DNA from 3 places in the Lysinibacillus sp. JNUCC-52 genome. Region 3 is predicted to be linked to each of the others. Evidence: a T-box and tRNA genes for the amino acid it is inferred to sense, from the RefSeq annotation. Region 3 holds a T-box; the other regions hold tRNA genes.

Region 1 (3,235 bases), 1.1 Mb from region 3:
TGGCATTACATTAGAAAACCTCAATGCTTATGCAAAGTCAGGCATTCAATGGATATCATTAGGTGCATTAACTCATTCCGTAAAAACTTTTGATATTAGTGCACTTGTACAAATGAAAGGAGAGCATACACTTGTCCATCACTAGTTTACTACAACAAACCTCATTACTTCCTGAGCATTACCGAACATTATCAACAATCGAAATGGAATCTCGTATTCGAACTATAAAAAAGAAGCTTGGTAAGACACTCTTTATACCTGGCCATCACTATCAAAAAGATGAAGTAATACAATTTGCTGATGCTACAGGGGATTCCTTACAGCTTGCTCAAATATCCGCTGCTAATAAAGAAGCCGAGCATATCGTTTTTTGTGGTGTGCATTTTATGGCAGAGACAGCCGATATGCTTACTATGGAGAAGCAACATGTCTACCTACCTGATATGCGTGCAGGGTGTTCGATGGCTGATATGGCAGATATTTATCAAACTGAACAAGCTTGGCCAATTCTACAGCAACTTTTCGGCAATACAATTTTGCCGTTAACATATGTTAATTCTACTGCCGCGATTAAAGCATTTACTGGACGTCACGGCGGTGCTTGTGTAACCTCTTCTAATGCTAAAGAAATGGTAAAATGGGCATTTACACAAAAACAGCGTATATTATTTTTACCAGATCAGCATTTAGGAAGAAATACAGCGTTCGACTTAGGTGTGCCACTCGAAAATATGGCCGTATGGAATCCACATACGAATACGCTTGAAACAGATCAATCGCCAGAAAATATTCAAGTAATATTGTGGAAAGGACACTGTTCGGTACATGAAGGCTTTACAGTGCAACATACAGCAATGGTTCGTCAATCACATCCAAATATGCGTATTATCGTTCATCCTGAATGTAGCCGTGAAGTTGTCGCAGCTGCAGATGATGCAGGCTCTACAAAATATATCCTTGATACGATTAATAATGCTTCAAGCGGATCAGCGTGGGCAATTGGCACAGAAATGAATTTAGTAAACCGAATTATTCAACAACATCCTGATAAACATATTATTTCTTTAAACGAAAACTTTTGCCCTTGTCTTACAATGAATCGCATTGACCTTCCACATTTACTGTGGTCACTTGAGAGCATTGTTCAGGGCAAGCCCCATAACCGTATCCAAGTAGATGCGTCAACGGCAAAGGAAGCTCGTAGCTCACTTGAAAGAATGCTATCACGTGCATAAGCGAAAAAATCGTCTACCTATTTATTGGTAGACGATTTTTCCTATTTCTCCTAATAAAAAAAGCACAGTCGATGTATTTGTTCACATCGACTGTGCTTTAGTATGACCCCTACGGGATTCGAACCCGTGTTACCGCCGTGAAAGGGCGGTGTCTTAACCGCTTGACCAAGGGGCCAATGGCGGAGAAGGAGGGATTTGAACCCTCGCGCCGGTTACCCGACCTACACCCTTAGCAGGGGCGCCTCTTCAGCCTCTTGAGTACTTCCCCACAAATAAAAAATGGCTCCGAAGGCAGGACTCGAACCTGCGACAACCTGATTAACAGTCAGGTGCTACTACCAACTGAGCTACTTCGGAATAATGGTGGGCCTAAATGGACTCGAACCATCGACCTCACGCTTATCAGGCGTGCGCTCTAACCAGCTGAGCTATAGGCCCATTTGGAGCGGGTGATGAGAATCGAACTCACGACATCAGCTTGGAAGGCTGAGGTTTTACCATTAAACTACACCCGCGTATATGGTGGGTCAGGACGGAATCGAACCGCCGACACTTAGAGCTTCAATCTAATGCTCTACCAACTGAGCTACTGACCCATATACTTCTTACTAAGTTATCAACTTATTTAAAAAATGGCGGTCCCGACCGGGATCGAACCGGCGATCTCCTGCGTGACAGGCAGGCATGTTAACCGCTACACCACGGGACCATTTGGTTGCGGGGGCCGGATTTGAACCAACGACCTTCGGGTTATGAGCCCGACGAGCTACCACTGCTCCACCCCGCGAAAATACTATTTATTATATCGAGTTGTTAGCACACCATTTACTAAATAAAAACTGGAGGAGGTAGAGGGATTCGAACCCCCGCGCGGTGTTACCCGCCTGTCGGTTTTCAAGACCGATCCCTTCAGCCAGACTTGGGTATACCTCCGTAGTATATAAATGGTGGACCTTGCAGGACTCGAACCTGCGACCGGACGGTTATGAGCCGTCTGCTCTAACCAACTGAGCTAAAGGTCCTTTAAGATGGCGGCGGAGGGAGTCGAACCCACGACCTTTCGGGTATGAACCGAATGCTCTAGCCAGCTGAGCTACACCGCCAGGATCTTTATACTGGTTATAAATTATGGTGGAGCCTAGCGGGATCGAACCGCTGACCTCCTGCGTGCAAGGCAGGCGCTCTCCCAGCTGAGCTAAGGCCCCATAATTATATGTGTTAGGAAATGGTCGGGAAGACAGGATTCGAACCTGCGACCCCTTGGTCCCAAACCAAGTGCTCTACCAAGCTGAGCTACTTCCCGTTCATTTATTGGCGCGCCCGGCAGGAGTCGAACCCACAACCTTCTGATCCGTAGTCAGACGCTCTATCCAATTGAGCTACGGGCGCTTACTATTTAAAAAATGGTGCCGAGGGCCGGAATCGAACCGGCACGGTAGTCACCTACCGCAGGATTTTAAGTCCTGTGCGTCTGCCAGTTCCGCCACCCCGGCACATTTGGAGCGGAAGACGAGGTTCGAACTCGCGACCCCCACCTTGGCAAGGTGGTGTTCTACCACTGAACTACTTCCGCATGTGCATAAGATTATTTATCCTGGCAATTATGAAATTAAAAATAAATGGTGCGGGTGAAGGGAGTCGAACCCCCACGCCTCGCGGCGCTAGATCCTAAGTCTAGTGCGTCTGCCAATTCCGCCACACCCGCATATTATTGTTGGCAATTATAAAAATGGTGAGCCATGAAGGACTCGAACCTTCGACCCTCTGATTAAAAGTCAGATGCTCTACCAACTGAGCTAATGGCTCAAAAAAATGGTGCCGGCTATAGGAATCGAACCCACGACCTACTGATTACAAGTCAGTTGCTCTACCTGCTGAGCTAAACCGGCATATGGTGGAGGATGACGGGCTCGAACCGCCGACCCTCTGCTTGTAAGGCAGATGCTCTCCCAGCTGAGCTAATCCTCCTGGGTATTATGCCTAGCGACGTCCTACTCTCA
Region 2 (3,235 bases), 1.1 Mb from region 3:
GTTAATCATTGTTAATGATTTTATATCATTGACATGTAAAAACTTCATGATTGTAGCAATATAGGCAGTTTCGACCTCTATATATTTTTCTACTGTAAAGGTTTCACCATCGATTGTCTTCCCAATGTGAGATGGACTTGTCCATTCCACCTCCTTCGTGTAATGCCCCTCATTATTTCGGAAGTCAGGATTATATTTCGTTATTCGCCATTGGTATTTTATGTGGTTACTCAATAATATCACCTCTTTATTTATTTTATTTTATGAATAAATGTAAAAATAATTTGCAAGAATTAATATAAAAAAGCATCTCAATCAACAAAGAGATGCTCACTTGTACTATTTTGCATACTTACCATGCCACACAATATTTCGATAGTTTTCTACGTCCGTGTCTCCCTCTGTATTCACAAAGAGTATATTTGATTGTGCATTTAGCTGTAATGTCGCCTTTAATTCTGCATAATCCTCATTCGTCATTAACTCATAAAAACATCCGAACGGTGCTGCACCTGATTCGCCTGCAACAATGCGATGATCCGAACCAAGTGGATTTGCTAACACACGCATGCCCGTAGCAGCTGTCGTTTCATCACAGCAAATACTTACTTTCGTATACGCTTTTAAAATATCCCAGGCCAAAGGATTTGGCTCTCCACACGCTAGCCCTGCCATAATTGTTTGCATTTCTCCACCGACAGTAACAAAATGGTCAGTGCCAAGTTTAAAGCTCTCATAAAAGCAGTTCGCTACATCTGGCTCTACCAACACAAATGTTATCTTCCGTCCATAAAATTGTTGGAGAAAAGCGACGATTGCTCCAGCAAATGAACCTACTCCTGCCTGTAAAAATACATGTGTCGGTGCTTCTTCTAATTGGTCGACTATTTCTTTTGCTAATGTTGTATAGCCTTGCATAATCCATAAAGGAATTTCTTCGTATCCTTCCCACATCGTATCCTGTATAATAACCCAGCCATTGCTATCTGCAAGCTGTGACGTATAACGCACGGTATCATCATAATTCATTGTCGTGATTTCTGCGTATGCCCCTTCGTTCTTAATATTTTGCAAACGCTCTTCCGCGCTGCCAGCTGGCATATAAATCCGTGCTTTACATCCTAGTTCTCTAGCAGCCCATGCAACCCCTCGTCCATGATTGCCATCTGTTGTTGAAATAAAGGTTAAATTGCCTAGTTGTTCTTTTACATCAGGCGACTTTAATTGTTCGAATGACAGATCATCAATATGTTGACCTAGCAATTTCGCAACATACTGGCCAATTGCATAAATGCCCCCTAAAACCTTAAATGCATTTAAGCCAAATCGAAATGACTCATCTTTCACGAAAATTTTATTGACCTCTAAATGGGATGCTAAAAAATCTAAACTACGTAAAGGTGTCTGTTTAAAACCTTCATATGTACGATGAAATCGTTCCACACGATTCACCTGTTCCGCTGTAAAACTTTGTAGTGCATGTTCTAATCGCTCTATGTTTTCCTGTAAATGAAATTGTTGATTGTCTATCCATTTCAAGTTATGGCTCATCCTTATCCCCCTCTATTTTAGCGTTCATTACTATATTACCTGAAAATTCAATTAAAAAGAATAATAGTATGTACTATAGTAGATACTATTCTATATAAGTCGTAAAATTTCGCTTTATTTATTAGCTATCTTTCACTCTAACAAAAAAAACGCAGTAAATGTGATAATCACATTTACTGCGTTTTAGTATGACCCCTACGGGATTCGAACCCGTGTTACCGCCGTGAAAGGGCGGTGTCTTAACCGCTTGACCAAGGGGCCAATGGCGGAGAAGGAGGGATTTGAACCCTCGCGCCGGTTACCCGACCTACACCCTTAGCAGGGGCGCCTCTTCAGCCTCTTGAGTACTTCCCCACAAATAAAAAATGGCTCCGAAGGCAGGACTCGAACCTGCGACAACCTGATTAACAGTCAGGTGCTACTACCAACTGAGCTACTTCGGAATAATGGTGGGCCTAAATGGACTCGAACCATCGACCTCACGCTTATCAGGCGTGCGCTCTAACCAGCTGAGCTATAGGCCCATTTGGAGCGGGTGATGAGAATCGAACTCACGACATCAGCTTGGAAGGCTGAGGTTTTACCATTAAACTACACCCGCGTATATGGTGGGTCAGGACGGAATCGAACCGCCGACACTTAGAGCTTCAATCTAATGCTCTACCAACTGAGCTACTGACCCATATACTTCTTACTAAGCTATCAACTTATTTAAAAAATGGCGGTCCCGACCGGGATCGAACCGGCGATCTCCTGCGTGACAGGCAGGCATGTTAACCGCTACACCACGGGACCATTTGGTTGCGGGGGCCGGATTTGAACCAACGACCTTCGGGTTATGAGCCCGACGAGCTACCACTGCTCCACCCCGCGAAAATACTATTTATTATATCGAGTTGTTAGCACACCATTTACTAAATAAAAACTGGAGGAGGTAGAGGGATTCGAACCCCCGCGCGGTGTTACCCGCCTGTCGGTTTTCAAGACCGATCCCTTCAGCCAGACTTGGGTATACCTCCGTAGTATATAAATGGTGGACCTTGCAGGACTCGAACCTGCGACCGGACGGTTATGAGCCGTCTGCTCTAACCAACTGAGCTAAAGGTCCTTTAAGATGGCGGCGGAGGGAGTCGAACCCACGACCTTTCGGGTATGAACCGAATGCTCTAGCCAGCTGAGCTACACCGCCAGGATCTTTATACTGGTTATAAATTATGGTGGAGCCTAGCGGGATCGAACCGCTGACCTCCTGCGTGCAAGGCAGGCGCTCTCCCAGCTGAGCTAAGGCCCCATAATTATATCTGTTAGGAAATGGTCGGGAAGACAGGATTCGAACCTGCGACCCCTTGGTCCCAAACCAAGTGCTCTACCAAGCTGAGCTACTTCCCGTTCATTTATTGGCGCGCCCGGCAGGAGTCGAACCCACAACCTTCTGATCCGTAGTCAGACGCTCTATCCAATTGAGCTACGGGCGCTTACTATTTAAAAAATGGTGCCGAGGGCCGGAATCGAACCGGCACGGTAGTCACCTACCGCAGGATTTTAAGTCCTGTGCGTCTGCCAGTTCCGCCACCCCGGCACATTTGGAGCGGAAGACGAGGTTCGAACTCGCGACCCCCACCTTGGCAAGGTGGTGTTCTACCACTGAACTACTTCCGCATGTGCATAAGATTATTTATCCTGG
Region 3 (3,235 bases):
GTTATGGGAGCTGTTACTATTCCAGTAATGGCGAAGGCGCGTATTGGTCATATTGTTGAAGCGCGAGTTTTAGAAGCGATGGGCGTTGATTATATCGATGAGAGTGAGGTCCTAACGCCTGCGGATGAGGAGTATCATTTATTAAAGAGTGATTATACAGTACCATTCGTATGCGGCTGTCGTGATTTAGGGGAGGCAGCTCGTCGAATCGGTGAAGGTGCATCGATGCTACGAACGAAAGGTGAGCCAGGGACAGGTAACATTGTAGAGGCTGTACGCCATATTCGTAAGGTGAATGCGCAAGTGCGAAAAGTGGTCGGAATGACTGAGGATGAGTTAATGACAGAAGCAAAATTGCTCGGTGCTCCTTTTGAATTATTACGAGAAATTAAAAGACTTGGTCGCTTGCCAGTTGTAAACTTTGCTGCTGGTGGTGTAGCGACGCCAGCGGATGCAGCATTGATGATGGAATTAGGTGCTGATGGTGTATTTGTTGGGTCGGGTATTTTTAAATCAGAAAATCCAGAGAAATTTGCACGTGCCATTGTCGAAGCAACGACACATTATAAAGACTATCAATTGATTGCCGAAATTTCAAAAGAGCTTGGTGTACCGATGAAAGGCATTGATATTGCACAGCTAAGTCAAAATGAACGCATGCAAGAACGAGGCTGGTAACATGAAAAAAATCGGAGTGTTAGCATTACAGGGTGCTGTTCGAGAGCATGTTCAAATGATAGAAGCACTCGGGTGTCAAACGGTTTTAGTAAAGCACAAGGAGCACTTAGTAGGGCTCGATGGCCTTGTCTTACCAGGTGGCGAAAGTACGACGATGCGCAAGTTGCTAAATCGCTATGAGTTGCTGGAACCAATACGGACATTTGCGCAACAAGGATTACCTATGTTTGGCACTTGTGCAGGTCTTATTTTACTTGCTAAAGAGCTGGTCAATCATGAACCACATTTAGCTGTTATGGATGTTGTCGTTGCTCGAAATTCATTTGGACGTCAAGTAGATAGCTTTGAAGTGGCATTGGATGTGCCAGCTATCGGTGAAGCGATACGTGCTGTCTTTATTCGAGCACCGCATATTGTATCAGTCGGTGCAGGTGTGGAAGTATTAGCTGAGCATGAAGGAAAAATCGTGCTAGCACGTGATAGACATTACCTTGGATGTTCATTTCATCCTGAATTAACGACAGATTCGCGCATTCTCGAATATTTTGTGACGACTATGGTGTGACTTGCAAAATCTCGTATCATATAGTACAGTATGGATAAATTTAAATAAGTAAACACGATGATGGGAAGTAGTAACAAGCACGTTTTTTTTAGAGAGTCAGCGGGTGGTGGAAGCTGATAAAGGCACTTGTGAATCCGTCCTGGAGTTGCGCAGTCGAAGTAAATGAAGTAGGCTGTCGCCGGCTGAAATGCCGTTATGAGATAAGTGGACTAGGCAAAATGTCTGGTCAATTAGGGTGGCAACGCGGGTAGCTCTCGTCCCTTTCATGGGATGAGGGCTTTTTTGTGTTCTCTCATAAATAAAATGCCCATCATTATGAATTCTATTACTGGAGGTATGAACGATGTTAGATATTAAACGCGTCCGTGAAAACTTTGCGGAAATTAAAGAAATGCTATTAACACGTAACGAGGATTTAGGAAACTTAGACGATTTTGAAGCTTTAGATACAAAACGTCGCGAATTAATCGCAAAGGCAGAAGAGCTTAAAGCTGAACGAAATAAAGTGTCTGAGCAAATCTCTGTTATGAAACGCAATAAAGAAAATGCTGATGAAGTCATCGCACGTATGCGTCAAGTTGGTGATGAGATTAAAGAGTTAGATACACAGCTAAATGAAGTAGAAGATCGATTTAAAGATATGATGATGCGTTTACCAAACGTTCCACATGAGTCTGTGCCAGTTGGTACTACTGAAGACGATAATGTAGAGGAATATACGTGGGGTGAAGTGCCAACATTTGATTTCGATATTAAAGCACACTGGGATATCGCAACAGATTTACAAATTGTTGATTTTGAACGCGGTGCAAAAGTAACTGGAAGCCGTTTCTTATTCTATCGTGGCTTAGGTGCTCGTTTAGAACGTGCATTAATGAGCTTTATGATGGATTTACATGCAGAAGAGCATGGCTACGAGGAAATGTTACCACCTGTTATTGTGAATCGAGACAGCTTAACGGGTACAGGTCAGCTACCTAAGTTTGAGGAAGATGTATTTAAAGTAGACGATACAGACTACTTTATGATTCCAACAGCAGAAGTACCCGTTACGAATTTCTACCGCGATGAAATTTTGCCTATTGAAGCTTTACCACAGGGCTTTGCAGCATATAGTGCTTGCTTCCGCTCAGAAGCGGGCTCTGCAGGTCGTGATACACGTGGCTTAATTCGTCAGCACCAATTCAATAAAGTAGAATTAGTACGATTTGTTAAACCTGAAGAATCTTACGAGCAATTAGAGTTATTAACTGGTCACGCTGAAAAAGTACTGCAATTATTAGGCTTACCTTACCGTAAATTAAAAATGTGTACAGCCGATTTAGGTTTTACAGCTGCTAAAAAATATGATTTAGAAGTTTGGATTCCTGCACAAAATATGTACCGTGAAATTTCTTCTTGCTCAAACTTTGAGGATTTCCAAGCGCGCCGTGCGAATATCCGTTTCCGCCGTGAAGCAAATGCAAAACCAGAATACGTGCACACATTAAACGGCTCAGGTCTTGCGATTGGTCGAACAGTAGCCGCTATCCTTGAAAACTATCAGCAAGCGGATGGAAGCGTAGTAATCCCAGAAGTATTAGTTCCTTATATGGGCGGAAAAACAGTAATTGCACCAAAATAAAAGTCCATTGTGGTCGCAAATCTGTAATAACAAGCTACAACAGACAGAAATGCAATAATTCCACATAGAAAAATAAAGACAATACTATAAGCTATTTTAGTTAATCGTGTTTTAGATTTTCTAAAATAGCTTTTTTTTGCTTTATTAGCACTCGAATCTCTCATTATTTTAGAAAATTCGTTATAATGAGTATAATTCATGGGGACAAGGGGGGAGAAAATTCATGGTTCTACATCAATTTACACAAGCATTACGAGAGTTTGATAATGTTTTAATTACCGATGAAAAAGGCTGCGCTATTTTTTATGATTTAGCAGATTTAAATATATTGTTAGAGATTGGCTTAACACCAGATGAATTTTTCCAAA

Evidence for each region. A T-box is a leader RNA that pairs with one kind of tRNA and senses whether it is charged. The one in region 3 lies ahead of serS (serine--tRNA ligase), so its partner is inferred to be a tRNA-Ser.
Region 1: it encodes a tRNA-Ser, which carries the amino acid that the T-box ahead of serS (serine--tRNA ligase) is inferred to sense. The anticodon was not compared.
Region 2: it encodes a tRNA-Ser, which carries the amino acid that the T-box ahead of serS (serine--tRNA ligase) is inferred to sense. The anticodon was not compared.

What each region holds. Positions count from the first base shown of each region.
Region 1 covers NZ_CP065546.1:3,798,008-3,801,242, reverse strand. Annotated here, with positions in the region: gene nadC (carboxylating nicotinate-nucleotide diphosphorylase) at 1-145, shown strand, start outside; gene nadA (quinolinate synthase NadA) at 132-1,235, shown strand; tRNA gene JNUCC52_RS18795 (tRNA-Glu) at 1,339-1,410, opposite strand; tRNA gene JNUCC52_RS18790 (tRNA-Ser) at 1,413-1,503, opposite strand; tRNA gene JNUCC52_RS18785 (tRNA-Asn) at 1,516-1,592, opposite strand; tRNA gene JNUCC52_RS18780 (tRNA-Ile) at 1,597-1,673, opposite strand; tRNA gene JNUCC52_RS18775 (tRNA-Gly) at 1,677-1,750, opposite strand; tRNA gene JNUCC52_RS18770 (tRNA-Phe) at 1,756-1,831, opposite strand; tRNA gene JNUCC52_RS18765 (tRNA-Asp) at 1,869-1,944, opposite strand; tRNA gene JNUCC52_RS18760 (tRNA-Met) at 1,948-2,022, opposite strand; tRNA gene JNUCC52_RS18755 (tRNA-Ser) at 2,076-2,168, opposite strand; tRNA gene JNUCC52_RS18750 (tRNA-Ile) at 2,181-2,257, opposite strand; tRNA gene JNUCC52_RS18745 (tRNA-Met) at 2,265-2,338, opposite strand; tRNA gene JNUCC52_RS18740 (tRNA-Ala) at 2,365-2,440, opposite strand; tRNA gene JNUCC52_RS18735 (tRNA-Pro) at 2,462-2,538, opposite strand; tRNA gene JNUCC52_RS18730 (tRNA-Arg) at 2,548-2,624, opposite strand; tRNA gene JNUCC52_RS18725 (tRNA-Leu) at 2,640-2,728, opposite strand; tRNA gene JNUCC52_RS18720 (tRNA-Gly) at 2,734-2,808, opposite strand; tRNA gene JNUCC52_RS18715 (tRNA-Leu) at 2,856-2,940, opposite strand; tRNA gene JNUCC52_RS18710 (tRNA-Lys) at 2,966-3,041, opposite strand; tRNA gene JNUCC52_RS18705 (tRNA-Thr) at 3,049-3,124, opposite strand; tRNA gene JNUCC52_RS18700 (tRNA-Val) at 3,128-3,203, opposite strand; rRNA gene rrf (5S ribosomal RNA) at 3,214-3,235, opposite strand, start outside.
Region 2 covers NZ_CP065546.1:3,805,744-3,808,978, reverse strand. Annotated here, with positions in the region: gene JNUCC52_RS18930 (DUF7683 domain-containing protein) at 1-234, opposite strand, end outside; gene JNUCC52_RS18925 (diaminopropionate ammonia-lyase) at 340-1,551, opposite strand; tRNA gene JNUCC52_RS18920 (tRNA-Glu) at 1,741-1,812, opposite strand; tRNA gene JNUCC52_RS18915 (tRNA-Ser) at 1,815-1,905, opposite strand; tRNA gene JNUCC52_RS18910 (tRNA-Asn) at 1,918-1,994, opposite strand; tRNA gene JNUCC52_RS18905 (tRNA-Ile) at 1,999-2,075, opposite strand; tRNA gene JNUCC52_RS18900 (tRNA-Gly) at 2,079-2,152, opposite strand; tRNA gene JNUCC52_RS18895 (tRNA-Phe) at 2,158-2,233, opposite strand; tRNA gene JNUCC52_RS18890 (tRNA-Asp) at 2,271-2,346, opposite strand; tRNA gene JNUCC52_RS18885 (tRNA-Met) at 2,350-2,424, opposite strand; tRNA gene JNUCC52_RS18880 (tRNA-Ser) at 2,478-2,570, opposite strand; tRNA gene JNUCC52_RS18875 (tRNA-Ile) at 2,583-2,659, opposite strand; tRNA gene JNUCC52_RS18870 (tRNA-Met) at 2,667-2,740, opposite strand; tRNA gene JNUCC52_RS18865 (tRNA-Ala) at 2,767-2,842, opposite strand; tRNA gene JNUCC52_RS18860 (tRNA-Pro) at 2,864-2,940, opposite strand; tRNA gene JNUCC52_RS18855 (tRNA-Arg) at 2,950-3,026, opposite strand; tRNA gene JNUCC52_RS18850 (tRNA-Leu) at 3,042-3,130, opposite strand; tRNA gene JNUCC52_RS18845 (tRNA-Gly) at 3,136-3,210, opposite strand.
Region 3 covers NZ_CP065546.1:2,742,502-2,745,736, reverse strand. Annotated here, with positions in the region: gene pdxS (pyridoxal 5'-phosphate synthase lyase subunit PdxS) at 1-678, shown strand, start outside; gene pdxT (pyridoxal 5'-phosphate synthase glutaminase subunit PdxT) at 680-1,243, shown strand; T-box leader at 1,292-1,508, shown strand; gene serS (serine--tRNA ligase) at 1,587-2,867, shown strand; gene JNUCC52_RS13540 (sigma 54-interacting transcriptional regulator) at 3,091-3,235, shown strand, end outside.